DNA from 2 places in the Actinomadura gamaensis genome. Region 1 is predicted to be linked to the other one. Evidence: riboswitches for the same ligand, from Rfam matches in the RefSeq annotation. Region 1 holds a riboswitch; the other holds the start of a gene.
The links. Region 1 has a riboswitch for glycine ahead of gcvT (glycine cleavage system aminomethyltransferase GcvT). Riboswitches for the same ligand answer to the same signal wherever they lie in the genome.
Positions count from the first base shown of each region.

Region 2: linked by a shared signal. The riboswitch ahead of gcvP (aminomethyl-transferring glycine dehydrogenase) and the one ahead of gcvT (glycine cleavage system aminomethyltransferase GcvT) in region 1 are both predicted to bind glycine.

Region 1 is NZ_JBHSIT010000015.1:15,395-29,480, reverse strand. It holds gene ACFPCY_RS37725 (L-serine ammonia-lyase) at 1-74, opposite strand, end outside; gene ACFPCY_RS37720 (serine hydroxymethyltransferase) at 148-1,416, opposite strand; gene gcvH (glycine cleavage system protein GcvH) at 1,419-1,808, opposite strand; gene gcvT (glycine cleavage system aminomethyltransferase GcvT) at 1,828-2,928, opposite strand; glycine riboswitch at 3,003-3,104, opposite strand; glycine riboswitch at 3,106-3,203, opposite strand; gene ACFPCY_RS37705 (alginate lyase family protein) at 3,359-4,603, shown strand; gene ACFPCY_RS37700 (3-oxoacyl-ACP reductase) at 4,658-5,422, opposite strand; gene ACFPCY_RS37695 (aldehyde dehydrogenase family protein) at 5,424-6,782, opposite strand; gene ACFPCY_RS37690 (glutamine synthetase family protein) at 6,827-8,185, opposite strand; gene ACFPCY_RS37685 (amino acid permease) at 8,220-9,740, opposite strand; gene ACFPCY_RS37680 (FadR/GntR family transcriptional regulator) at 9,865-10,605, shown strand; gene ACFPCY_RS37675 (M50 family metallopeptidase) at 10,794-12,089, shown strand; gene cds1 (L-cysteine desulfhydrase Cds1) at 12,220-13,320, opposite strand; gene ACFPCY_RS37665 (hypothetical protein) at 13,411-14,086, shown strand, end outside.
Region 2 is NZ_JBHSIT010000002.1:503,218-517,303, forward strand. It holds gene ACFPCY_RS08155 (FHA domain-containing protein) at 1-453, shown strand, start outside; gene ftsR (transcriptional regulator FtsR) at 582-1,505, shown strand; gene ACFPCY_RS08165 (bifunctional nuclease family protein) at 1,687-2,157, shown strand; gene ACFPCY_RS08170 (MerR family transcriptional regulator) at 2,645-3,247, shown strand; gene ACFPCY_RS08175 (flippase-like domain-containing protein) at 3,424-6,231, opposite strand; glycine riboswitch at 6,477-6,572, shown strand; glycine riboswitch at 6,573-6,691, shown strand; gene gcvP (aminomethyl-transferring glycine dehydrogenase) at 6,759-9,635, shown strand; gene ACFPCY_RS08185 (tetratricopeptide repeat protein) at 9,830-11,035, shown strand; gene ACFPCY_RS08190 (alpha/beta hydrolase family protein) at 11,529-12,140, shown strand; gene ACFPCY_RS08195 (DUF5999 family protein) at 12,413-12,616, opposite strand; gene ACFPCY_RS08200 ((Fe-S)-binding protein) at 12,983-13,714, shown strand; gene ACFPCY_RS08205 (LUD domain-containing protein) at 13,711-14,086, shown strand, end outside.

The sequences.
Region 1 (14,086 bases):
GCCATCGGCCCGCCGGTATGCGACGAGGACGGCCCAATGCCGATCTTGAAGAGGTCGAACACGCTGATAGCCATGGCTGCTGCTACTCCGTTGTAGCGAGAGGGACGGACGTGCCCCCGGCCGCCGGGCGGACGGGGGCACGGCCGGTCACAGGTTCGGGTAGAGGGGGTGCTTGTCGGCCAGGGCCTTCACCCGGGCGCTGAGCGCCGCCTCGTCGAAGGACGGCTGGAGCGCCAGCGCGATGACGTCGGCGACCTCGCGGAAGTCGTCGGCGCCGAAGCCGCGCGTAGCGAGCGCCGGAGTGCCGATCCGCAGCCCGGACGTCACCATCGGCGGACGCGGGTCGTTCGGGACCGCGTTCCGGTTGACGGTGATGCCGATGGCGTGCAGGCGGTCCTCGGCGTCCCGGCCGGTCAGCTCGGAGTCGACCAGGTCGACCAGGACGAGGTGCACGTCCGTGCCGCCGGTCAGCACCTTCACGCCGGCCTTCGCCGCGTCGTCGGCGAGCAGCCGCTCGGCGAGGATGCGGGCGCCCTCCAGCGTGCGCCGCTGGCGGTCCTTGAACTCGTCGGACGCCGCGACCTTCAGCGCGACCGCCTTGGCGGCGATCACGTGCTCCAGCGGGCCGCCCTGCATGCCGGGGAAGACGGCCGAGTTGATCTTCTTGCCGTACTCCTCCCGCGCCAGGATCAGGCCGCCGCGCGGACCGCCGAGGGTCTTGTGCGTCGTCGTGGTGACGATGTCGGCGTGCGGCACGGGCGAGGGGTGCAGCCCGGCGGCGACGAGGCCCGCGAAGTGGGCCATGTCGACCATGAGCAGCGCGTCCACCGAGTCGGCGATCTCGCGGAACCGGGCGAAGTCCAGTTGCCGCGGGTAGGCCGACCAGCCCGCCACGATCATCTTCGGGCGGTGCTCGGCGGCGAGGCGCGCGACTTCGTCCATGTCCACCCGGCCGTCGTCCTCGCGCACGTGGTAGGGCACCACGTTGAGGACCTTGCCCGAGTAGTTCAGGCGCATGCCGTGCGTCAGGTGGCCGCCATGGGCCAGGTCGAGCCCGAGGATCGTGTCGCCGTGGTTCAGCAGGGCGAAGTACACCGCGGTGTTCGCCTGCGCGCCCGAGTGCGGCTGGACGTTGGCGAACTCGGCGCCGAACAGCTCCTTGGCCCGGTCGATGGCGAGCTGCTCGGTGACGTCGACGTACTCGCAGCCGCCGTAGTAGCGGCGGCCGGGGTAGCCCTCGGCGTACTTGTTGGTCAGGACCGTCCCCTGGGCCTCCAGCACCGCGACCGGCGTGAAGTTCTCCGAGGCGATCATCTCCAGGGTGGACTGCTGGCGGTGCAGCTCGTCCGCGACGGCGGCGGCGACCTCCGGGTCCACCTCCGCCAGCGGGGCGTCGTGCGAGGAGAGGGCGGCCACGGTCAGGACTCCTCGATGAGCTTGGCGTAGGCCTCGGCGTCGAGCAGGTCGCCCGGCTCCTCGCTGATCTTCACCTTGAAGATCCAGCCCTCGCCGTACGGGTCGTCGTTGATCACCTTGGGCTCGTCGACCACGGCCGCGTTCACCGCGGTGATCTCGCCGCTGACGGGGGAGTACAGGTCGCTGACCGACTTGGTGGACTCCACCTCGCCGCAGGTCTCGCCGGACTCGACGGTGTCGCCCTCGCCCGGCTGGAGCTCGAGGAAGACGATCTCGCCGAGCGCGTCGGCGGCGTGCTGGGTGATGCCGACGGTGACGATGCCGTCCTCGTTGTCGAGGCCGGCGACCCACTCGTGGTCTTCGCTGTAGCGGAGCTGCTCCGGAACGCTCACGTGTTCTCTCTCCAGGGATTCAGGAACGCTTGTAGAAAGGCAGGGCGACGACGTCGACCGGCTCGTGCCGGCCGCGCACGTCCACGGCCAGCTCGGTGGTGTCCTCGGGGACCGAGGCGTCCAGGTAGGCCATGGCGATCGGCGTGCCCAGTGTGGGCGACGGGGCGCCGCTGGTCACCACCCCGCACGGCGTGCCGTCCGGGCCGACGACCGCGTACCCCTTGCGGGGCGCCCTCCGCCCGCGGGCCACCAGTCCCACGAGCCTACGGCCTGCGGGGGCCTCCGCACGCGCGGCCAGCGCGGTCCGCCCGACGAAGTCCGCGTCCTTCTCGAACTTGACCACCCGGCCGAGGCCCGCGTCGAACGGCGTCGTCTCGGTGGTGAGCTCGTTGCCGTACAGCGGCATCCCGGCTTCGAGCCGCAGCGTGTCGCGCGCCGACAGCCCCGCCGGGACGACCCCCTCGACCCCGGCCAGCGTGTTCCACAGGCTCACCGCGTCGGCGGCGGCGACGAAAAGCTCGAAGCCGTCCTCACCGGTGTAGCCGGTGCGGGCGATCAGGGCGTCCACCCCGGCGACGGTGCCGGACAGGATGGCGTAGTACTTCAGCTCGGGCAGCGGCGCGTCGGTGAAGCGGAGCAGGATGTCCTGCGCGTCCGGGCCCTGGAGGGCGATGAGGGCGTAGGCGTCGGACCGGTCGTCCACCTCGGCCTCGAAGCCCTTGGCCCGCTCGACCAGGGCGTCCCGGACGACCGCGACGTTGGAGGCGTTGGCGACGACCAGGTAGGTCTCGGCGGCCAGCCGGTAGACGATCAGGTCGTCCAGCACCCCGCCGTCCTCCTGGACGATCATGGTGTAGCGGGCCTTCCCCACGGCCATCGGCGAGATGTTGCCGACCAGCGCGTAATCCAGCGCGGCGGCGGCCTGCGGGCCGGTGAGGAAGATCTCGCCCATGTGGGAGAGGTCGAACAGCCCGGCGCCGGTGCGGACGGCCTTGTGCTCGGCGGTCTCGCTCGCGTAGCGCAGCGGCATCAGGTAGCCCGCGAAGTCCACGAGGTTCGCGCCCAGAGCGGCATGGACGTCGTAGAGCGGCGTCTTCTTGGCAGTCGGATCGGCGGACATGGGTCTGGCTCCTTGGTCGCGGGGCGCGCGTGGACTCCCGTCAATGGTCCCACTCGCGCACCGGGCGGCTCGGTGCCTCCCCCTCTGTCATCGGCGCCTGAGAGCTTCACCCCCTGACCTTGCGGGGGCTTTCACCTTCGGCGGAGGGCGGTGAGGCCCTCGCTTTCCAGAGGTCGCCTGGTCCGCGCGGTCCGTGGGGCCTGAGAGGTTCCGGGGAGGAGTTGCTCCTTCGGCGGCCCCCGCTGGCGGCGGGGGCGCTCTCCCGCGCGGGATCAACGGCTGTCCGCAATCTACCAGCGGCCTGGGGGCGCTACCAGCCGACTTGTCGCGCTTTGCCGTTGATTTCGGCGTTCCGATTGACGGGGCCGGACGCCGACGGTTGCATGATCTCGCAACTCAGCGATCTTTCAGCCGATCGAGAGGAGACGCCATGGCGTTCACCCGGAGCGCGGGCACCCGGAGCCGCGTGTGGCTCGCGTCCGGAGCGGGGGCCGCCGTGGTCGCCGCGTCCGTGGCGGCGGTCGCCTGGAACGGCGGGTCGGCGGGCGCGTCCGGGGGCGAGCACGCGGCGGGCGCGGTCGCGGCGACCTCCGCCGCGGGCTTCAGGCACCCCGGCGTCCTGGTCGGCAAGGCGCAGCTCGACGCGATGCGCAGCCGCGTCAAGGCGGGCAAGCAGCCGCAGAAGAAGGCGTACGACGCGATGATCGCAAGTAAGTACGCCGACCTGAAGCGGACACCGAAGCCCCGCGCGAACGTCGAGTGCGGCTCGTCGTCGCACCCGAACAACGGCTGCACGGACGAGCGCGACGACGCGATGGCCGCCTATACCGACGCGCTCGCCTACACGGTCAACCACGACCAGCGGTACGCGGCCAAGGCCGTCCAGCTCATGGACGCGTGGGCGAAGGTGCTGAAGGAGCACACCAACTCCAACGCGCCGCTCCAGGCGGCCTGGGCCGCCAACGACTGGGCCCGCGCCGCCGAGATCATCCAGTATTCGCCGTACGGCGCGAAGTGGAAGGGCGCGAAGAGGTTCTCGTCCTTCCTGCGGACGGTGTACCTGCCCGTCGTCAACAAGGACCGCCCCACGACGAACGGCAACTGGGAACTGATCATGACGGACGCGACGATCTCCATCGCCGTCCACACCGACGACCGCGCCGCCTACGACCAGGCCGTGGCCCGCTGGCGCAAGCGCCTGCCCGAGTACGTCTACCTGAAGCAGGACGGCCCGCTCCCGAAGACCCCGCCCGGCGTCTCGGGCAAGGCGGCGACGATCAAGTACTGGCAGGGGCAGAGCACCTTCGTGGACGGCCTCGCCCAGGAGACCTGCCGCGACTTCGGCCACACCGGCTGGGCCCTCGACGCCGCCGTCCACGTCGCCGAGACCGCCCGCCTCCAGGGCCTCGACCTCTACAAGGAGGCCCGGCCCCGCCTGACGAAGGCGATGGAGTTCCACGCCCAGTACGACCTGGGCGCCAAGGCGCCGTCCTGGCTCTGCAAGGGCAGCCCGAAGACCGGCCTCGGCCCGGTCCTGGAGATCGGCTACAACGAGTACCACCACCGCCTCGGGGTCGCGCTGCCGAAGACCGGACAGCTCGTCACGTCGAAGCGCCCGGCCGGAGCGTCCTACTTCCTCGGCTGGGAGACCCTCACCCATGCCGACGCCCCGTAGGCGTCAGCGCACGTCAAGGGGGGCGCCCGGCCGGGCACCCCCTTTTTCTTCGCGCTAGAGCGGGGTGACGTAGGCGCCGGAGATGCCGCCGTCCACGAGGAACTCGGACGCGGTGATGAAGGACGCGTCGTCCGATCCGAGGAAGGCGACGGCCGCCGCGATCTCCTCGGGCTCGGCGAAGCGTCCGGTCGGGATGTGGACGAGCCGCCGGGCCGCCTTCTCCGGATCCTTCGCGAACAGCTCCTGCAACAGCGGCGTCGAGACCGGCCCGGGGCAGAGCGCGTTGACCCGGATGCCCTCGCGCGCGAACTGGACGCCCAGCTCCCGCGACATCGCCAGCACGCCGCCCTTGGACGCCGTGTAGGAGATCTGCGAGGTCGCCGCGCCCATCTTGGCCACGAACGACGCCGTGTTGATGATCGATCCGCGGCCCTGCTGCCGCATGTACGGGATCACGTGCTTGCAGCACAGGTAGACGCTGGTGAGGTTCACCTCCTGGACGCGCTTCCAGGCGTCCAGGCCGGTCTCCAGGATGGAGTCGTCGTCCGGCGGGGAGATGCCCGCGTTGTTGAACGCGACGTCGATCCGTCCGTAGGCGGCGTGGGCGGCCTCGAACAGCGCCTTCACGTCGTCCTCGGACGTGACGTCGGCCTTGACGAACAGGCCGCCGACCTCCTCGGCCGCCTTGGTGCCGCCGGTCTCGTCCAGGTCGGCGACGACGACCTTCGCGCCCTCGGCCGCGAGCCGCCGGACGGTCGCCAGCCCGATCCCGCTCGCCCCGCCCGTGACGACGGCGACGCGCCCCTCGAAACGCTGCACGCTATTCCTCCGTGGATATGAAGACGTTCTTGGTGTCGGTGAAGGCGGCGAGGGCGTCCGGGCCGAGCTCGCGGCCGAGGCCGGACTGCTTGAAGCCGCCGAACGGGGTCCAGTAGCGGACCGACGAGTGGGAGTTGACCGAGAGGTTGCCCGCCTCGACCGCGCGGGACATGCGGAAGGCGCGGCCGACGTCGCGGGTCCAGATCGATCCGGACAGGCCGTAGGGGGTGTCGTTGGCGATCCGGACCGCGTCGGCCTCGTCCTCGAAGGGGACGACGACCGCGACGGGGCCGAAGACCTCCTCGCGCCAGGCGGGCAGGCCGGTCACGCCGTCCCCGGCGAGGACGGTCGGGGCGTACCAGAACCCCTTGCCGGACGGGGCCGTGCCCCGGACGGCAACGGGGGCGCCGTCCGGGACGAACGAGGCGACGCGCTCCCGGTGCGCGCCGGTGATCAGCGGCCCGACCTGCGTCTTCTCGTCGCGCGGGTCCCCGACGACGACGGCCCGGACGGCCGGTTCCAGCAGTTCCATGAAGCGGTCGTAGACGGGCCGCTGGACGAGGATGCGCGAGCGGGCGCAGCAGTCCTGCCCGGCGTTGTCGAAGACCGCGCCGGGGGCGGTGGCGGCGGCCTTCTCGATGTCGGCGTCCGCGAAGACGATGTTGGCGCTCTTGCCGCCGAGCTCCAGGGTGAGCCGCTTGACGCCGGGCGCGCACGCGGCCATCAGCTCGCGGCCGACGCGGGTCGAGCCGGTGAACGCGATCTTCGCGACGTCCGGGTGGTCGGCGAGGCGGCGTCCGGCGACCGGGCCCTCGCCGGGCAGGACGGTCACGACGTCCTCGGGGAGCCCGGCCTCCAGCGCCAGCTCGCCGACGCGCAGCGCGGTGAGCGGGGTGGCCTCGGCGGGCTTGACGATCACCGTGTTCCCGGCCGCGAGCGCCGGGGCGAGGCCCCAGCCGAGGATCGGCATCGGGAAGTTCCACGGGACGATCAGCCCGACCACGCCGAGCGGCTCGTGGAAGGTGACGTCCAGGCCGCCCGCCACGGGGATCTGGCTGCCGGTCAGCCGCTCGGGCGCGGCGGAGTAGTAGAGCAGCACGTCGCGCAGGTTGCCGGCCTCCCAGCGGGCCTGCGCGATCGGGTGCCCGGCCTCGGCGACCTCCAGCTCGGCCAGCTCCTCCAGGTGCTCGTCGACCGCGGCGGCGAACGCGCGCAGCAGCCGCGCCCGGTCGCCGGGGGAGACGTCCCGCCAGCGGGCGTAGGCGCGCCTCGCCCGCTCGACGGCCCGGTCGGTGTCGGCGACCGTCGCCATGGCCACGGACGTGACGACCTCCTCGGTCGCCGGGTTGATCACGTCCAACACATGCCCTTCCCTCGTGTCGGAGTCGGAGTCGGAGTCGGTTCTCAGAGCCGTTCGAAGCCGCGGAACAGCTCCCAGTCGGTGACGGCGCGGTCGTAGGCGTCCAACTCGACGCGGGCGTTGTTGGCGTAGTGCTCGACGACCTCCTTGCCGAACACCTCGGCCGCCAGGGCGCTGGACGACCAGTCGGCCGCGGCCTCGCGCAGCGAGCGCGCGACGGTCGGCGCGCCGGAGGCGTACGCGTTGCCCGTGTACGGCTCCTCCAGCGGCAGGTCGTTCTCGATGCCGTGCAGCCCGGCCGCGATCATCCCGGCGACCGCGAGGTAGGGGTTCACGTCGCCGCCGGGCGTCCGGTTCTCGATCCGCAGGGACGGCCCGTGCCCGACCAGCCGCAGCGCGCAGGTCCGGTTGTCGAGCCCCCACTTGATCGCGGTGGGCGCGAACGAGCCGGGCTGGTACCGCTTGTAGGAGTTGATCGTCGGCGCGTAGAGCAGGGTGAAGTCGCGCATCAGCGCCTGCTGTCCGGCGACGAACGCCCGCCCGATGTGCGAGAGGCCGTGTTCGCCGTCCGGGGAGGCGAGGACGGGACGTCCGCCGGCGTCCCGCAGCGACAGGTGGATGTGGCAGGAGTTGCCCTCGCGCTCGTTCGGCTTCGCCATGAAGGTGATCGCCATGCCGTCCTGCGCGGCGATCTCCTTGGCGCCCGTCTTGTACAGCGCGTGGTTGTCGCAGGTGGTCAGCACCTCGTCGTACCGGAACGCGATCTCGTGCTGGCCGAGGTTGCACTCGCCCTTCGCGGACTCGACGTACATGCCCGCGCCCTCCATGCCGAGCCGGATCCGCCGCAGCAGCGGCTCGACCCGGGCCCCGCCGAGCAGCGAGTAGTCCACGTTGTACTGGTTCGCCGGGGTGAGGTCGCGGTAGGCGCGGCGCCAGGCGTCCTCGTAGGAGTCGGCGTAGACGATGAACTCCAGCTCGGTGCCCGCGAACGCGGTCCAGCCGCGCTCGGCGAGCCGGCCGATCTGGCGGCGCAGGATCTGGCGCGGGGACGGCGCGACGTCCGAGCCGTCCTCCCACAGGACGTCGGCGTGGACGAGGGCCGCGCCGTCCTGCCAGGGGACGCGCCGCAGCGTGGCGAGGTCGGGCCGCATCACGAAGTCGCCGTAGCCGCGGTCCCAGGACGACATGGCGTAGCCGTCCACGGTGTTCATCTCGACGTCCACGGCGAGCAGGTAGTTGCAGCCCTCCGAGCCGTGCGCGGCGACCTCGTCCAGGAAGAACCGGGCGGACAGCCGCTTGCCCTGGAGCCGTCCCTGCATGTCCGCGATCGCGATGATCACGGTGTCGATGCGTCCGGCGGCGGCCTCGTCGCGCAGCTCGTCCAGCGTCATGCGGGCGCTCATCCGGCTCCTTCCAGGTCGTCGGTCGGCCGGGCGCTCATGCGATGCCCTTCAGCTCGTCCTCGATGGCGGCCAGCTCCTCGGCGCTGCCCTGCACCTTCGGGCCGGTGAACCAGCGCCGCGCCGACAGCACCCACCAGAGCGCCGCCCCGCCGAGGACGGCCCCGAGCGCGACCGGCGCGTAGTTGAAGCTGTCGGTGGTGATCGGGTTCGCGGGCGGCAGCATGAACAGGACCGAGATGAACAGCACCCAGACCACCGCGACGATCCCGATCGGACGGCTGAACCGGCCGAGGTGCCACGGCCCGCGCTCGAACGCCGCGCCCTGCCGCAGCCGCAGGAAGGTCGGGACCACGTAGGCGATGTAGAGGCCGATCACCGCGACGGACGTCACCGCGAGGTAGGCCGTGTAGTTCCACAGCGCGGGCAGGGCCAGCACGAACGCGCAGCCCGCCGCGAGCCAGATCGCGTTGGTGGGGGTGCGGGTGCGGGCGTTGATGCGGTGCCAGGCCGCCGAGAACGGCAGCGCGCCGTCCCGCGAGAACGCGTAGATCATCCGGGAGTTCGCGGTGACCGAGGCCATCCCGCAGAAGAACTGCGCGCCGAACGAGATGAGGATCAGCACGTCCCCGAGGGTCCGCCCGGTCGCGGACGTGAAGATCTGCGCCGGGCCGTCGCTCGCGGCCTTCGCGTAGTCCTGGATCGCGAAGGTCATGCCGAGCAGCAGCAGCCAGCCCGCGACGATCGAGATCAGCACCGAGTTGACGATCCCGCGCGGGCCGGACCGGGCCGCGTCGTGCGTCTCCTCGGTCATGTGCGCGGACGCGTCGTACCCCGTCAGCGTGTACTGCGACAGCAGCAGCCCGATCAGCGCCGCGTAGAACCCGTACTGCCAGCCCGTCTCGTTCACGAACTTCGTGAACACGAACCCGGCGCCCTGGTGGTGGGACGGCTTGAACGCCAGCACCCCGATGACGACCGCGACCCCGGCCACGTGCCACCACACGCTCACGCCGTTCAGCAGCGCCACCAGCCGGACGCCGAACTGGTTCACCAGCGCGTGGATCACCAGCAGCACCGCGAACAGCAGGAACGTGTGGCCGGGCGAGGTCGGGTAGCCGAACCGGTCGTCGAGCAGCGGGTTGAGGAAGGCGGCCGAGCCGTAGACGATCCCGGCGGTCACCGCGACCTGCCCGGTGAAGTTGAACCAGCCGGTGAACCAGGCCCAGGCCGCGCCGTTGCGCGGGGCGAGCTTGGCGGCCCAGTAGTACAGGCCGCCCGCGGTCGGGTAGCTGGAGCAGACCTCGGCCATGGCCAGGGCGACCAGCAGGGTCATCGCGCCGACGCCGAGCCAGCCCCAGGTGATCACGGCCGGGCCGCCGCCCTTGAGGCCGATCGTGTAGGAGGTCAGGCAGCCGGTGAGCACCGAGATGATCGTGAACGAGACGGCGAAGTTGGCGAATCCGGACATCGACCGCCGGAGCTCCTGGGCGTAGCCCAGCTCGTGCAGGCGTCGTTCGTCGTCGGAGAGGGACGGGGCGTGTTCGTCGAGGCTCACGGCGCCTCCTCGCAAGGGGGTTCTGGCGCCCGACTAATCGGGCTAACGTCAGACCATTAAGGTTTGCGGGCGGCGTCCCGTCAAGGGGGTGGAGGCCGCGAAATCCACCTGTAACGTGGGGTGTGTGGAGGAGACCGTGGCGGGACGCACGCCGCTCAGCGAGGCGGTGTTCCGGCCCGTCCGGGCGGGCAACGCGTTCGAGGAGACGGTCGAGCGGCTGCTCCAGGCGATCAAGCTCGGCGTCGTCGACCGCGGCGAGCGGCTGCCGCCCGAGCGCGAGCTGGCCCCGCTCCTCGGCGTCAGCCGCGTCACCCTGCGCGAGGCCATCCGCGTCCTCGCCCAGGAGGGGTACGTCGAGTCCCGGCGCGGGCGCGCGGGCGGGACGTTCGTCACCTACCGGCGCCCGCGGCCGAAGACCACCGACCTCCGCCGCGCCCTGGCCGCCATGGGCGGCGACGACCTCCACGACACCCTGACCTTCCGGCTGGCCGTGGAGACCGGCGCGGCCCAGCTCGCCGCGTCCGCGCCCCTCACCGAGGCCCAGCGCGCCCTGCTCCGGTCCCGCCTGGACGAGCTGAACGGCGCCGGCCCGGACGAGTACCGCCGCCTCGACACCCTGTTCCACCTGACCATCGCCGAGCTCACCGGCTCACCGTCCCTGGTCGCCGCCTGCGCCGACGCCCGGATGCGCGTCACCGACCTGCTGAACGCCATCCCCGTCCTGGCCGCCAACATCGCGCACGCCGCCAGCCAGCACGACGCGATCGCCACGGCCGTCCTGGACGCCGATCCCGACGCCGCCCGGCAGGCCGTCGCCGAGCACCTGGACGGCACCGCCGCCCTCCTGCGCGGCTTCCTCTCCTGAACCTCCGCGCACCCCTGAGCCGACCCCCGAGCCGACCCCCGAGCCCGGCCCCGGCCCCGGCCCGAGCCGGCCTCGGGCCTCGGCCTGAACCGAACCTTCCGCCCGGCTATGGACTTGTACGCGGTCCGGCATGGCCTTCTGACGTAGTCTGGGTGGGTCGCTGGAGATCACCGGGAGGACGGGGAAGCATGTTCTGGCTGGCGGGGGTGCTCATCCTGTTCTTCGGCCTGCTCGCGTCGATCGCGCTGCACGAGCTGGGGCACATGAGCTTCGCCAAGTGGTTCGGCGTGCGCGTGCCGCAGTTCATGGTCGGGTTCGGCCCGACGATGTGGTCGCTGCGGCGCGGCGAGACCGAGTACGGCGTCAAGTGGATCCCGCTCGGCGGGTACATCCGCATGATCGGGATGCTGCCGCCGCGCAAGGGCGACGCGCCCGGGCAGGTGCGCCAGGTGTCCACCGGGCCGTGGCAGGGGCTGATCGAGAACGCCCGCGGCGCGGCGCTGGAGGAGATCCGCCCCGGCGACGAGGACCGGGTCTTCTACTCCAAGAAGTGGTGGCAGAAGCTGCTGATCATGTTCGGCGGCCCGGCCATGAACCTCGTGCTGGCGGTGCTGTTCTTCTCGATCCTGCTGATGGGGATCGGGCGGCAGACGCCGCAGCCGGTGATCGAGTCGGTGTCCAAGTGCGTGGTGAGCGCGGGCCAGAGCGTCACCGAGTGCCCGGCGAACGCGCCGCTCACCCCGGCCGCGGCGGCCGGGCTGAAGGCGGGCGACCGCATCCTCACCTTCGACGGCCACAAGATCGACTCCTACCCCCAGCTCCAGCGGCTGATCCGCGACTCGGCCGGCCGGACGGTCAGCATGGACATCCGCCGCGACGGCCGGGTCGTCAAGGCCAGCACGCCGATCATCCGCAACAAGATGGCCGACCTGAAGGACACGAACAAGACCGTCGAGGTCGGGTTCCTCGGTATCACGCCGACCGAGCCGTTCGTCCGGCAGGGGCCGGGCGCGGTCGCGAGCACGATGGGCGACATGACCGGGCGCACCGCCGAGGCGCTGGTCAACATGCCGAAGAAGATGGTCGGCATCTGGAAGGCCGCGTTCGGCAACGAGAAGCGCGACCCGAACGGTCCGGTCGGCGTCGTCGGCGTCAGCCGGATGGGCGGCGAGGTCGCGGCGTCGCACAGCCTGACCACCCTGCAGAAGGTCAGCGTCTTCGTCGGCCTGCTCGGCTCGCTGAACCTCGCGGTCGGCCTGTTCAACCTGATCCCGCTGCTGCCGCTGGACGGCGGGCACATGGCGGGCGCGCTGCTGGAGGCCTTGAAGAAGGGCTTCGCGCGGCTCACCCGGCGGCCCGACCCCGGCTACGTGGACGTCGCGAAGGCGCTGCCCGTCACCTACGTCATGGCGGCCGTCCTGGTCGTCATGGGCGGCCTGCTGATCTACGCCGACCTGGTCAACCCGATCAAGCTCAACGGCTGATCCCGGACGGAGGCTCCGAACGGCCGATCCAGGGCCGAAGCTCCGAACGGCCGACCCGGGGCGGGCGGAGGGCCTGAACGGCCGCGGGCCGGTCCTCCCTCCGCCGCGGGCCCGCGGCCGTCCGCCCCGGTCAGGCTTCGACGGGCATCACGCCGGTCTTCAGGAAGTCGCGCAGCGCGCCGAGGTAGGGCGCGATGTCGAGGCCCTGCGCCGCGAGCCACTCGTCCGAGCAGTAGGTGTGCCGGTAGCGCTCCGCGCCGTCGCAGATCAGCGTGACGACGCTGCCGCGCTGCCCGGTCCGCCGCATCTCCGCGATCAGCTCGCACACGCCCCACATGGCCGTCCCGGTGGAGCCGCCCGCGTTCCGGCCGGTGACCTCGTTCGTCCAGCGCATCGCCGCGACCGACGCCGCGTCCGGCACCTGGATCATGCGGTCGATCACGGTCGGCAGGAAGGACGGCTCGACCCGCGGCCGTCCGATGCCCTCGATCCGCGAGCCGGGCGCGGTCCGGGACGCGTCGCCGTCGCGGAACGCCCCGAAGAACGCCGAGCCCTCCGGGTCCACCACGGCCACCCGCGTCTGGAACTGCCGGTACCGGACGTACCGCCCGATCGTCGCGGACGTGCCGCCCGTCCCGGCCCCGACGACGATCCAGGTCGGCTCGGGGAACCGCTCCAGCTCCAGCTGCTCGAAGATGGACGCGGCGATGTTGTTGTTCGCCCGCCAGTCGGTGGCCCGCTCGGCGTAGGTGAACTGGTCCATGAAGTGCCCGCCGCACTCGGCGGCGAGCCGGTGCGACTCGGCGTAGATCGTCGTCGGGTCGTCCACCAGATGCGGCCGGCCGCCGTAGAACTCGATCAGCTCGATCTTCTCCGGGCTGGTCGAGGCGGGCATCACCGCCACGAACGGCAGCCCGATCAGCCGCGCGAAGTACGCCTCCGACACCGCCGTGGACCCCGACGACGCCTCGATGATCGTCGTCCCCTCCCGGATCCACCCGTTCGCCAGCCCGTAGAGGAACAGCGACCGGGCGAGCCGGTGCTTCAGCGAACCGGTCGGGTGCACCGACTCGTCCTTCAGGTAGAGGTCGATGCCCCACTCGGAGGGGAGCGGGAACACGTGCAGATGGGTGTCCGCACTGCGGTTGGCGTCGGCCTCGACCTTGCGGATCGCCTCGGCGATCCAGGCCCGGCAACCCGGGTCGCAGTGGTCCACGGTGCGGCTCAACATGGCTCCCCTCGGGGTGTGATCTTCATTGATCATCCTGTCCCACACGATATCGCCGCAGATCACAGGGCATGATGGGGAGACGGGGGGTGCATGGACGAGTTCTTCGAGCGGCGGATCGTCGACACCGGGCGGCTGCCGCTGTTCTGCTTCTTCGTCGCGTTCATCGTCACCTTCGTCCTGACGAGGGTGAACGTGCGGCTGATCCGCGCGAACGTGCGGTGGTGGTTCCGCAACGTCACGGCCGGGGACGTCCACATCCACCACGTCGTGTTCGGCGTGGTGCTGATGCTGCTCGGCGGGGTCGCCGGGTTCGCGGTGCCCTCGGCGCACTCGTGGCCGAACGTCCTGGCGGCGAGCGTGTTCGGCATGGGCGCGGCGCTCGTGCTCGACGAGTTCGCGCTGATCCTCCACCTCCAGGACGTCTACTGGACCGAGAAGGGCCGTGCCTCGGTCGACGCGGTGTTCGTCGCGATCGCGGTCACCGGGCTGCTGCTGCTCGGCGTCCATCCGCTCGGCCTGACCGGCATCGCGCAGCCTGATCCGGGCGAGGAGGTCACCCGGCCGGTGCTGCTGGTCGTGTACGTGGCGTCCCTGTCGGTCAACCTGGCGCTCGCGGTGATCGCGCTGCTGAAGGGCAAGATCTGGACCGGGCTGCTCGGGCTGTTCGTCCCGGTGGTGCTGTTCGTCGGGGCGGCCCGGGTGGCGCGTCCGGGGTCGCCGTGGTCGCGCTGGCTGTACGCGCCGGGCTCGCGCAAGTACCGGCGGG
Region 2 (14,086 bases), on a different contig from region 1:
CGGAGCGGCCAGCAGCCCCCGCCTCCCCGGGAGTCCCCGGGCGAGTCGACCTCGACGATCTCCATCGGCGGGTTCGAGGCGCTCGACTCCGACGGCGCCGAACCGGGGCCGCCCGCCGCGTCCCAGGTCGCGGTGGAGGCGCTGCCTCCCGGCACCGCGCTGCTGGTCGTCGAGCGCGGACCCAACGCCGGCAGCCGCTTCCTGCTCGACAAGGACCGCACCTCCGCCGGTCGCCACCCGGAGAGCGACATCTTCCTCGACGACATCACCGTGTCCCGCCAGCACGCCGAGTTCGCCCGGCACGGCGGTGGTTTCTCGGTGCGCGACGTGGGCAGCCTGAACGGCACCTATGTCAACAGGCAGCGGATCGACCAGGCCGGCCTGTCCGGCGGCGACGAGGTGCAGATCGGCAAGTTCCGGCTGGTGTTCCTGACCAACCCGCAGCACGGCTGAGCGCTCCGGCGCGGACGGCGGTCCGCGCCGGGACGCCGGGGGAGCCGGCGCGTCCCGCCCGGACGGCGGGCGGCGCGCGGCGCGGGTACGGGCAACGGCAGGCGGGAGGCGGCGACGATGGGAGGGCGATGAGCGCGCAGGCCGCCCGGGCCCTGATGACGATCGGGGACGTTCTCGGGCTGCTCCGGGCCGAGTTCCCGGACATCACGATCTCCAAGATCCGCTTCCTGGAGGCGGAGGGGCTGGTCGAACCGCAGCGCAGCCCGTCGGGTTACCGCAAGTTCGGTGACGCCGACGTGGCGCGGCTGCGGTTCGTGCTGACCGCCCAGCGCGACCACTACCTCCCGCTGCGGGTCATCCGGCAGCACCTGGAGGCGCTGGACCGCGGCGAGTCGCCACCGCCCCTGGGCACCCGCCACCCGGCGGCCCCGGAGCCGCGCGCGGGCGACGCGTCCGACGGACGGCCCTCTCCGGACGGCCGCGCCGTCACCGGACGCCCCCAGGACGGCCGCTCCGCGGACGCCCGGCACGCGGACGCCCGCGCCAACGACGGCCGGTCCCTGGACGGACGATTCCTGGACGGGCGGTCGCCGGACGGGCGGTCCGCCGAAGGGCGCGCCGCGGACGGTGCGCGCCGTCCCCGCACGCTGGTCGCGGCCGACGCGGGCGCGGGGTCCGCCGCCGAGGTCCGGCTCACCCGCCGCCAGCTGATCGACGGGGCGTCGATCACCGAGGCGCTGCTGGCCCAGCTGGAGGAGTACGGGCTCGTCCGCCGGTCCGGGACGCACTACGACGGCGACGCGCTGGCCGTCGCGCGGGCCGCCGCCGCGCTCGGCGCGTTCGGGTTCGAGGCCCGCAACCTGCGCGCGGTCAAGGCCGCGGCCGACCGCCAGGTCGGGCTGATCGAGCAACTCGTCGCGCCGCAACTGCGCCGGCGCAGCCCCGGCGCGCACGAGGAGGCCGCCGCCACGGCGCGCCAGATCGCCGAGCTGTCGATCCGGCTGCACGCCGCCCTGGTGTCGGCCGGTGTGCGGGAGAGCCTGGATCCGTGACCACGGCCGCGCCCCGGGGGAACGCCGTCCGATACGGGCGGCGAGCCGGGTGTGGCGTGATTTGCCCGCCCGTCGCCCGGCCACGTCGGCGCGGGCCGGGTGTACGTTGGCTACAGGGGTCGGCGGGCAGCCGGTCCGGACGAGACCAGACCGAGGCCGCGAGGACCAGCAGGGAGCCGCAGTGAAGCAGATGGAGGTCGTCGGCGTCCGGGTCGAGATGCCCTCCAATCAGCCGATCGTCCTGTTGAAGGAGACCGAGGGCGATCGGTACCTGCCCATCTGGATCGGGGCGGTCGAAGCGACCGCGATCGCCTTCGCCCAGCAGGGGGTGCTGCCGGCGCGCCCGCTCACCCACGACCTGTTCCGGGACGTCCTGGACGCGCTGAGCGTGCAGCTGCGGACGGTGAACATCACCGCCCTGCGCGACGGGATCTTCTTCGCCGACCTCGTCTTCTCCAACGGGGTCGAGGTCAGCGCCCGCCCGTCGGACTCGATCGCGCTCGCGCTGCGCACCGGCGCGACGATCTTCGCCGCCGAGGACATCCTCGAGGAGGCGGGTGTCGCGATCCCGGACGAGCAGGAGGACGAGGTCGAGAAGTTCCGCGAGTTCCTCGACACGATCACCCCCGAGGACTTCGGCCGCGCCGGCTGACCGCCCCACGGCCCGCCGCCGCCCGCCCGTCGAGGCGCCCGCCCCCTGCGCCGTCCGGTCACTGCGCCGTCCGGTATTCGAGCTTTGCGGCGCGGGGCCGCGGGTTTTGACACGCCCGTCCGCTCGCGTTCTCCGGAGAAATCTTCGGCGTGGCGCGCGGCGGGCACGGAACGTGACGAAAGTGATCATCGGGGCGGGGACGAAACGGTCACGCCGGGTGACGTGCGAGGTCATGCGGCTGCCCGGATGTTCTCGCACCGGCCGGACCTGCCCGTTTCCGCACCGGGGGGACGTGGGTAGGAGTGCGGTGAGAGCGGAGGTGCGCAGTTTGCCCACGTGAAGCCGGTTCATCCGGGTAGGCGACGCGCCGACGACGAACGTTGACCACACCCTGACCGGCACCTACCGTGCTGGTGGAACACCCGTGGTGTCATTCGTCAAACCCCCTTGACGAAACCCCGCGGGCTGACAGAAGCCGGAGGTCCGCGTGGCGGTGAGCAGCGGCGAGGGCAAGGCGACCCCTGACAGGCGCGTGGCGTCCCAGCGCGCCGGAGAGCAGGGCCTGCTCTTCGAGACCAGGGTCTCGGCCCCGCCGGAGGACGTCGGCTACCGGGGCCCCACGGCGTGCGCCGCCGCGGGGATCACCTACCGTCAGCTCGACTACTGGGCGCGCACCGGCCTGGTCACTCCGAGCGTGCGCGCGGCGCAGGGCTCGGGCAGCCAGCGGCTGTACGGGTTCCGCGACATCCTGGTGCTGAAGGTCGTCAAACGCCTCCTCGACACCGGGGTCTCGCTCCAGCAGATCCGCACGGCGGTGACCCACCTGCGCGACCGCGGCGTCGAGGACCTCGCCCAGATCACCCTCATGAGCGACGGTGTGAGCGTCTACGAGTGCACCTCGGCCGACGAGGTCGTCGACCTGCTCCAGGGCGGGCAGGGCGTCTTCGGCATCGCGCTCGGCCGGGTGTGGCAGGAGGTGGAGGGCAGCCTGGCGGAGCTGCCCGCCGAACGCGCGGACACCGGCGAGGACGACGACGCGCACCCCCACGACGAACTCGCCCACCGCCGCCGCGCCCGCCGCACCGGCTGACCCCCGATCGTCCTTCCCGGGCCGCCCCGGCGCCCGACGTCCGACCCCCGAGCGGTCACCCCCGACCCCCTCTCGCAGACTTCGCAGGACCTCTCAGGGCCTCTCGCAGCCCTTGGTCGCAGTTGCCCTTCGCAGTTGCCCCTCGCAGGCTTCGCGGACGCCGTGAGGGGCGCCGCTCAGATCGCCTCCTTGCGCTGGAGGTAGGCGAAGGCCGCCCAGCCGGGCAGCACCGGCAGCCAGAACGTCAGCAGGCGGAACAGCAGCACCGCCGAGGTCGCGGTCTCGGCGGGCAGCCCGGAGATCGTAAGCGCCAGCGTCAGCGCCCCCTCGACCGCGCCCAGGCCGCCGGGCGTCGGCGCGGCCGAGCCGAGCGCGTTGCCGGTCAGGAACACCACGACCACGGCCGTCCAGGGCAGGTCGCCGCCGAACGCGCGGATGGAGGCGTCCAGGCAGACCACGAACCCGGCGGTCAGCAGCAGCGTGCCGCCGAGGCTCGTGGCGAGCTTGCGCGGCGACTGGAGGACGTCGACCAGCCGCGGCAGCACCCCCGAGAACATCGACCGCAGCCGCGCGGTCACGAACCGCCGCACGCGCGGGATGGCGAGGGCCACCGCGACCGGGATCGCGAGCATCAGCAGCACGATGACGATCGTCCGGGACGGCGCGAGGTCGCGGGTGGCGGTCTGCGTGGAGCCGGAGATGAACCCGAAGACCACCAGCATCAGGATGTGGACGACCATGCCCATCAGCTGGGACGCGCCGACGCTGGCCACCGCCGGGCCCGAGCGGATCCCGGCCTTCTGCAGGTAGCGCGTGTTGAGCGCGACGCCGGTGACGGCGGCGGGCGCGACGAGCTTCACGAAGGACGCGGCGACCTGCACCAGGATCGTCCGCCACAGCCGCAGCCGCTCCGGGACGAACCCGATGAGCATCAGCGCCGCCGCGACGTAGGTGACCGCGGAGGCGAGCGCGCCGAGCGCCGCCCACCAGACGTTCGCCCGCTCGCCGATCTGGTCCAGGTTCACGCTGGTGAGCTGCGGGATGACGATGTAGGCGGCGAACGTCAGCGCGACGATGCTGACGATGGTCCGGGGACGGAAGCGCTCCAGCCGGACGGGTTCGGTCTCGGCCTCGGGCTCCAGCTTCAGGATCTGCTCGCGGATGCGGGTGAGCAGGTGCTTGTCGTGCCGGAGCGCGGTGCGGGTGGCCCGGGTCAGCGCGACCCGCTGGAGGAGCGGGACGGCGGCGGCGAGCGCGCCCTCGCCCAGCACGGGCGCGGCGGTCGCGACGGCCCGCTCCGCGCCGACCCGCAGCGCGAGGGTCGTGAGGAGCTGGGCACGGTCCAGGCGCAGCGCCAGGTCGCCCGCGGCGATCTCGCCTACGCCCAAGTCCACGATGTGCGCGAGGCGCCCTTCGGGACCGTCCTGCCCGGCCTCGGGCGCGGTCTCAGGTCCGTGACCCGCCTCGCCGTCCGCGCCGCCGTCCCGGCCGCCGTCCCGGCCACCGTCCGCGCCGCCGTCCGCGCCGCCGTCCGCGCTGCCGTCCGCGTCGGCGCCGTTCGCGCCACCGCCGTTCGTGCCGCCGCCCGCCGTGAGGTCGGCGCTCACGCCCGAGCGACCGCCCGCCCCGGCCTCGGCGTCCGCGCCGCCGGCCGGTCCGGCCGGTCCGGCCGGTCCGGACGGTTCGGAGATGCTGACGAGGATCGCGTGGCCCTCCAGGAGGCGGTGCGCGAGCCGGGCGGCCTGGAGGCGGGCGAACTGGTGCCAGACGTCGGTGAGGAGCGCGTCGTCGATCTCCTCGTCGGTCAGCTCGTCGAGCCGCCGTCCGGGGACGTGCTCGTAGGCGAGCAGCGCCGCCTCGGTGCCGACCTCGCAGGCGCCGGTGAGGCGCGGGGTGCGGACGTCCGCCGCGGACGCCGCGTAGGCCATCAGCGACTCCTGCTCCAGGGCGCGGCGCAGGGAGCGCAGCGGGCGGCGGCCGCTGCCCGCGCGCAGCCGCACCAGCCGCCACAGCCGGTACACGAGCCCGGCCGTCTGCTGGTCGCGGTCGAGCACGTTCACCTGGAGCTGCCAGCGACCGCGGGGGAGCGGGCGGCCCGCGCCGTCGCGCGGCGCGCCGTCCGGGCCGGGGGCGATCTCCACCGCGTACCGGCGCGGCTCGTCGGCGGCCGTGACGAGCCGCCGGGCGCCGACCGGACGCAGCCCGAGCCGGGTGAGCGCCGCCACCACCGCCGTGCCGGGCGGGCGCGGGTTCGGCGTGCCGACCGCGTACAGCGTGCCGTGGCCGATCGCCTCGCCGAGGAAGTAGGTGGCCGCGAGCGCCGACACCGAGGCGTAGGACGCGGTGAGGCCGGTGAGCGCGGCCAGGACGATCATGGTCCAGGCGGTGAGCTGCCAGCGGGAGCGTCCGGCCATCCCGACCGCCGCGACGAACGCGATCACCGGCGCGATGTCGGTGTGCACCACGGCGGTGCCGGAGCTGCCCCAGATCAGCGCGTCCAGCAGGCCGCTCGGCGCGGCGGGGACGACCCAGTCGTCCACCGCCACGGTCAGCCCGAAGGTGATCATCGCGGCGAGCACCGCGATCGCCACCCGCGACCCGTCCCGGTGGAACAGCCGTTCGACCGCGAACGCGACCGGGACGGCCAGCACCCCGAAGCTGGACGCCAGCGTCGCCAGCGACAGCAGCCACCGCGGCGCGTGCGCGGTGCCCTCGACGATGTCGGTCTGGAGGCCGTGCGTGGTCTGCTGGGCGATGGTCACCAGCAGCATGACGGCGGCGAGGCCGGCGACCGAGGTGAGGAAGCGGATCGCGTCGCCGGACCGGCGGATCCGGCCGGGCCACGGCGGTTCCTCGACCGGGATCGCCGGTGCCGCGGCGGGCTCCGGGTCACCGGGGACGGCGGGACGCGGCGCGGTCGCGGCCGGGACGTGCCCGGCCTGGGCACGGCCGGTCCGCGCCGCGCCGTCCTGGGTCCGCGTCACGCCGCACCGCCGTTCCGTCGTCGCCCCGCGCCCCCGCGGTTTCCGGGTCCCCTGACCGTGAGCTGCGAATATCGTACTTTCTCCGGCGGCCGCGGCGGGGGAGGGGTCGCTTCCGCCACGCCGGGCGGCCCCGCGGGCCGGCCGGGCGGGCCGCCGCGCGCCGCCGGGGCTCCGGGCCGGTGACGGTGGGACCGCCGCGTTCGATCGTGCCCGGTGTTGGATAGAGTTCCCAAAGGAAACGCCGCTGACCCTGTGCGGGAGAGATTCCACGCCGCCAGCGTGGGACGCCGAAGGGGCAACCCTCCCCGGAACCTCTCAGGCAAAAGGACCGCTCAGACGAGGCACCTCTGGAAAGCAGGCGCGCGCGTCCCCGGAAACGGAGGCGGGCCGCCTCACCGAAGGGGAAATCCCGCGCGCCCGCGCGGGGGAAGCTCTCAGGTGCCACGACAGAGGGGGAGACCGTGTCACCGGCCGACGGCCGGGGACGCCCTGAGCGACCGCTTTCGCAGCCCAGGAGGCTCTCCCCAATGACCGCCCAGTACTTCGCTCCCGTGGCCTCGCCACAGACCCCGCGGTCGGCGTTCGCCGACCGGCACATCGGCCCGGCCGGCGACGAGCGGTCCCGGATGCTCGCGGCGATCGGCTACTCCGGCGCCGACGCCCTGATCGACGAGGCGGTCCCGGCGGGGATCCGCACGTCCCGCCCGCTGGCGCTGCCGCCCGCGCTGTCGGAGCCCGCGGCGCTGGCCCGGCTGCGCGAGCTGGCGGACAAGAACACCGTGCTGACGTCCATGATCGGGCTGGGCTACCACGGCACCCACACGCCGGGCGTGATCCTGCGCAACGTGCTGGAGAACCCGGGCTGGTACACCGCCTACACGCCGTACCAGCCGGAGATCTCGCAGGGCCGGCTCGAGGCGCTGCTCAACTTCCAGACCGTGGTCGGCGACCTGACCGGGCTGCCGGTCGCGAACGCCTCCATGCTGGACGAGGGCACCGCCGCCGCCGAGGCGATGGCGCTGGCGCACCGGGTGGGCCGGCGCAAGGAGCCGGGCGCGTTCCTCGTGGACGCCGACGCGCTGCCGCAGACGATCGAGGTGATCCGCACCCGGGCCGTCCCGCTGGGGATCGAGGTCGTCACCGCCGACCTGTCGGGCGGGCTGCCCGAGGGCGACTTCTTCGGCGTGCTGGTGCAGTACCCGGGCGCGTCCGGGGCCGTCCGCGACCTGACGCCGCTGGTGGACGCCGCGCACGCCCGCGACATGCAGGCCGTCGTCGCCGCCGACCTGCTCGCGCTGACCCTGCTGCGCCCGCCGGGGGAGAGCGGCGCGGACATCGTGGTCGGCTCGGCGCAGCGGTTCGGCGTCCCGTTCGGCTTCGGCGGCCCGCACGCGGGGTACATGGCCGTCCGCGAGGGCATCCAGCGGCAGCTTCCGGGCCGCCTGGTCGGCGTGTCGGTGGACGTCGACGGCAGGCCCGCCTACCGGCTGGCGCTCCAGACCCGCGAGCAGCACATCCGGCGCGAGAAGGCCACCAGCAACATCTGCACCGCGCAGGTGCTCCTCGCGGTGATGGCGAGCATGTACGCGGTCTACCACGGCCCGGAGGGGCTCGCCGCGATCGCGCAGCGCGCGCACGGGCACGCGGTGCGGCTGGCGGCCGGGCTGCGCGCGGGCGGCGTCGAGGTCGTCCACGAGCACTTCTTCGACACCGTGTTCGCGCGCGTGCCGGGCCGCGCCGCCGAGGTCGTCGCGGCCGCGCGGGCGCAGGGCGTGAACCTGCGGCTCGCCGACGCCGACCACGTCGGGATCGCCTGCGACGAGACCACCACCGGCGAGCACGTCGCGGCGGTGTGGCGCGCGTTCGGCGTCGAGGGCGTCGAGGGCGTTCCGGCCGGGGACGCGCTGGAGTTCGTCCGCCGCGAGAGCCCGTACCTGACGCACCCGGTGTTCCACGCGCACCGCTCCGAGACCGCGATGCTGCGCTACCTGCGCCGCCTCCAGGACAAGGACATCGCGCTCGACCGGTCCATGATCCCGCTCGGCTCCTGCACGATGAAGCTGAACGCGACGACCGAGATGGAGCCGATTACCTGGCCGGAGTTCGCGAACATCCACCCGTTCGCGCCGATCGACCAGGCCGCCGGATACGTGGAGCTGATCGGAGAGCTGGAGGGCTGGCTGGCCGAGATCACCGGGTACGCCCGGGTGTCGGTGCAGCCGAACGCCGGTTCGCAGGGCGAGCTGGCCGGGCTGCTGGCGATCCGCGGCTACCACGCCTCGCGCGGCGAGGCCCACCGGAACGTCTGCCTGATCCCGTCCTCGGCGCACGGCACCAACGCCGCGTCCGCGGTGATGGCCGGGATGAAGGTCGTGGTCGTCAAGTGCGACGACGGCGGCAACATCGACGTGGACGACCTGCACGCCAAGATCGACAAGCACGGCGACGCGCTCGCCGCGATCATGGTGACCTACCCGTCCACGCACGGCGTCTTCGAGGAGACGATCACCGATGTCTGCAAGGCCGTGCACGACGCGGGCGGCCAGGTCTACGTGGACGGCGCGAACCTGAACGCGCTGGTCGGCCTGGCCCGGCCCGGCGAGTTCGGCTCGGACGTGTCGCACCTGAACCTGCACAAGACCTTCTGCATCCCGCACGGCGGCGGCGGTCCGGGCGTCGGTCCGGTCGGCGTCCGCGAGCACCTGGCGCCGTTCTTGCCGTCCCACCCGCTGCGCGCCGAGGCCGGGCCGCAGGAGACGGGCGTCGGGCCGATCTCGGCGGCGCCGTGGGGTTCGGCGGGCATCCTGCCGATCTCCTGGGCCTACATCGCCATGATGGGCCCGGACGGCCTGCGCGCGGCGACCGAGGGCGCGATCATCGCCGCGAACTACCTGGCGGCCAAGCTCGCCCCGCACTTCCCGATCCTCTACACCGGCCGGGACGGCCTGGTCGCGCACGAGTGCATCGCCGACCTCCGCAAGATCACCAAGGAGACCGGGATCACCGCCGAGGACGTCGCCAAGCGGCTGATCGACTACGGCTTCCACGCGCCGACGCTGGCGTTCCCGGTCGCCGGGACGCTGATGATCGAGCCGACCGAGAGCGAGGACCTCGCCGAGCTCGACCGGTTCGTGGACGCGATGGTCGAGATCCGCCGCGAGATCCAGGCCGTCGCGGACGGCACGCTCGACGCGGAGGACAACCCGCTGAAGAACGCGCCGCACACCGCCGACTGCCTCGTCACCGAGGACTGGAAGCACGCCTACCCGCGCGAGCGGGCCGCCTACCCGCTGCCGTCGCTGCGCGAGGGCAAGTACTGGCCGCCCGTCCGCCGCATCGACCAGGCGTACGGCGACCGGAACCTGGTCTGCTCCTGCCCGCCGCCGGAGGCGTTCGAGGACTGACCCGCCCGGCACGCGAGGGGCCCGTCCCGGGACGCTCCGGGGCGGGCCCCTTCCCGTCTCCGTTGGTGATCTACAATGTAAAGGCGGTCGCCGCGGTACATGATCAGATTCGGGTGTGTCGGGGTGGGACGCCGGGCGGCCGGATCGCTAGGCTCGGCACGCCGAACCCCCATCCCCAGAGGGCATAGACGATCATGAGCGACACGCCCGGACAGCCGGTCGAGGCAGCGTCGGCCGGAGGGCCGGCCGGAGAGCCGGCCGCGGATCCCGCCGGGGCCGCGGCCGCGCGGGCGGCCGAGTTGTGCGAGCGGGCCCGGCGGCTCGCGGAGGACGGCGAGTCCGACCGCGCGGCGGCGCTGTTCGGGGAGGTGCTGGCGCTCGGCGACACCCCGCTGCGGGCCCGCGCCGCGCTCGGCCTCGCGGTCGTCCTGGACGACTCGGGCGACGTCGCGGGGGCGCGCGAGGCCGACCGCGCCGCGATCGCCACCGGCGACGCCGAGTACGGCGCGCGCGCCGCCTACCACCTCGCGCTCACGCACGAGCGCGCGGGCGAGCGCGACGAGGCCGAACCCGCCTGGCGGATCGTGGTCGACTTCGGGAACCCGGCCTACCTCCCGCCCGCGCACCTGGCGCTCGCCCGCCTCGCCGACGACGCGGGCGACTTCGACCGCGCCCGCGAGCACTGGGAGGAGACCGTCGCGACCGGCGACCGCGAGTACGGGCCGCTCGCCGCGCACGACCTCGCGCAGCGGCTGCTGGAGCGCGGCGAACCGGCCCGCGCGCAGCGGATCCTGACCGCCGGGCTGAAGCTCATCGACCGGGCGTCCGCGCCGCACGCGCACTCGCGGCTCGCCGTCGCGCTCGGCATCGCCTGCCTCGACCAGGCCATCGGCGCGTTCGGCGCGGCGCTGGGCGTCGCGGGGGAGCACGCCGACGCCGAGGTGGGCCCGCTCGCCACCGAGCTGCTCGCCCGGACGCTGCCGCTGCGCGGCCGGGACGGCGAGGCCCGCGACGCCTGGCGCCGCGGGCTCACGGACTCGGCGATCGCCCCGCAGGTGCGGGCGCGGCTGCGGCGCGAGTTCGCCTCCGACGAGGGCGACGACCCGGCCGAGCTGTGGTGGGAGCCGCTGCTGGAGCAGTCCGTCGCCGAGGGCACGCTCCCCGCGCTCGCGGGCGAGGCGTTCGGCGCGCTGGACCACATGTACGCGCTGCTGGCCGTCCGGTACGCCGCCGAGCCCGCCGACCGGCGGCCCGGCGAGTCGCACGAGGTGATCGGCCGCGCGGTGCGCGTCCCGTCGGACTACGCCTGGGGCCCGCTGCTGCACGAGAGCTTCGCCGAGCGCCTGCGCCTGGCGATGGGCCCCACCGCGGCCCTCCCACCCGGCTGGCCCGACGCATAGCCCCCGACGCCTGCACCTAAGGGGCCTCACGCCTGCGGCGCAACGCCTGAACGCCGAGGAGCCGACGCCTGCGCGCGACGCGTGAACGCCTGGGACGCGGCACCTGTACGCCGAGGAGCCGACGCCTGTACGCCGAGGGGCCGAAACGCCTGCGCGCGGCGCGTGGACGCCTGCGGCGCAACGCCTGAACGCCGAGGAGCCGACGCCTGCGCGCGACGCGTGAACGCCTGGGACGCGGCACCTGTACGCCGAGGAGCCGACGCCTGTACGCCGAGGGGCCGAAACGCCTGCGCGCGGCGCGTGGACGCCTGCGGCGCGGCGCCTGAACGCCGAGAGTCCGACGCCTGGGACGCGGCGCCTGAACGCTGCGGCGCGGCGCTGACCGCCTGGGTGTGGCGCCTGCGGCCGGTATCTCGACGGCTGGAGGCGGCCGGCAGGGTGGCGCCGGGACCCGGGGGCGCGCCGGCGTGGGCGTACCACTACGGTGAGCGACATGGAGATCGTGACGGCGCACGGACCCGCCGAGGTGACGGTGGACGAGCCGGACCCGGGGGAGGGGGCGGCGTTCCTGCTGGTGCTGACGCACGGCTCGAACGGCGGGGTGGACGCGCCGGACCTGCTGGCCGTCCGGGAGGCGGCGCTCGGGCTCGGCGGGGCGGTGGCGCGGGTGCTCCAGCCGTTCCGCAAGGCCGGACGGCGCGCGCCCGGCTCGGCGGTGAAGCAGGACGAGGCGTGGCTGGAGATCGTCAAGCTGCTGCGCGACCGGTTCGGGGACGTGCCGCTCGTCCAGGGCGGGCGCAGCAACGGCGCGCGGGTCGCCTGCCGGACGGCCCGGGACGCGGGGGCGGCCGGCGTGGTGGCGCTGGCGTTCCCGCTGCATCCGCCCGGCAAGCCGGAGAAGTCGCGGGTCGAGGAGCTGCGCGGCGCCGGGGTGCCGGTGCTGGTCGTGAACGGCGACCGCGATCCGTTCGGCGTCCCGGACGCCGAGGACGCCGCCGAGGTGGTCGTCCTGCCGGGGGAGCGGCACGACCTGAACCGGAATCCCGGCGCGGTGGGCGCGGCGGTCGGGCCGTGGCTGCGCCGCTGGGCGGACGTGCCGCGCTGACGCGTGTGGCCGGGCTGGGCGGACGCGCCGCGCTGACGCGTGCGGCCGGGCTGGGCGGACGCGCCGCACTGACTCGTGCGGCCAGGCGGGGCGGACGCGCCGCGTGACGCGGCGCGCTGACGCGTGCGGGCCCGGACATCAGGGAGCCCCGGCGGATCGGCCGGGGCTCGTGCTTCGTCGTGCGGGCTCCGGGCGGGGCCCGGAGCGTCCGGTGGGTCACCGACCCCCCGAGGAAGATCACCCGTTCGGACTAGTCCCCCGTGCGAGACCGGTCAGGCGACCGCGTCGAGACCGAGGTCGGTCGGGCGGTGCGGGGCGACGACCTCGCCGTCGGGGAGCAGTTCACCGGTGTCCTCGAAGACCACGACGCCGTTGCACAGCAGGCTCCACCCCTGTTCGGGGTGGGTGGCCACGGTCCGCGCGGCGTCGCGGTCGGGTCCGTCGGAGGTGGGACAGTGCGGCTGGTGTGGGCACATCGGCGTGCCTCCGGTCTCAGGTACTCGATGGGCGTGCTCGTTCATTACGACGCATCCGAGTGTGGAACGGTTCGACCCCGGGCTGCCATAGCCCGAAGGGACGATTGTCCGGTGGTACTTCCGTACCGTCCGGGTGTGATCGCCCTCACTCCCGGGTGCAGGTGATCAGCGTGCCCGCGCCGAGGTCACGGGGAAAGTACGACACGCCGTCCGATGCATAAAGTTCCTCCCGGTTCGTCCGAGCGCTGTCCGGGACCGGCCGCGGGCCCGTCTCCGCGATGCGATCGTTTCGCCCCGGCGCGCGGGGGCCGGAGCCCTACGATTGCCTCTTGTGGCAGGGACCGACCCCTGGGGAGGTGAGGCCCGATGCGCGTGGCGCTGTTCGTCGCCTGCGTCGACGACACGATGTTCCCGGGCACCGGCCGAGCGGTGACGTCCCTGCTGGAGCGGCTGGGCCACGAGGTGGTGTTCCCGCCGGGGCAGACGTGCTGCGGCCAGCTGCACTGGACGACCGGCTACCGGCGCGAGGCGGCGGGTCTCGCGCGGCGGTTCGCCGAGGTCTTCTCCGGAGCGGGGACGGTCGTGACGCCGTCGGCGTCCTGCGCGGCGGCGGTCCGCTCGTCCTACCGGAGCATCGCGCGCGCCGCGGGGGACGCCGGGCTGGAGCGCGCGGCAGCGGGGCTGGAGGTCCACGAGCTGACCGAGTTCCTGGTGGACGTCCTGGGCGTCACCGACGTCGGCGCGCGGTTCCCGCACCGGGTGACCTACCAGCCGACCTGCCACTCGGTCCGCGCGCTCGGCGTGGGGGACCGGCCGTTGCGCCTGCTGCGCGCGGTCAAGGACCTGGAGCTGGTCGAGCTCCCCGCCGCGGACGAGTGCTGCGGGTTCGGCGGCGCGTTCGCGGTCAAGAACGCCGACGTGTCGGTCGCGATGGTGGCCGACAAGGTCCGGCATGTGCGCGACACGGGCGCGGACGTCGTCTGCGCCCTGGACAACGCCTGCCTCGCCCACGTCGGAGGGGCCTTGTCGCGGCTGCGCGCGGGCGTGCGCGTGGCGCATCTGGCGGAGATCCTGGCGTCCACGGGGGAGGCCCGATGACATCCGGCGGGGACGGACCGGATCCCGGCCCGGGGCCGCGGGGCCCCGAAGGGTTCGGCCTCGGGACGCTGCTGGGGCTGGTCAACGGCCAGCAGCGAGGCGCGGCCAAGCGCCGGCGGACGGACGGGGCACCGGCCGTGCCGAGATTCGCGGACGCCGCGCGGGAGGCGCTGGCGGACGCGGGCGCGCGCCACGACCTCGCCGAGTCGGCCGCGGCCACGCGGAAGCGGACGGCGGCCGCGATCGCCGAGGCGTCCGACTGGGAGCGGCTGCGGGAGGCGGGCGCGGCGATCCGCGACCGGGCGCTCCTCGACCTCGGCGCCCATCTGGAGACGTTCGAGCGGGCCGTCGCGGACGCGGGCGGCACCGTGC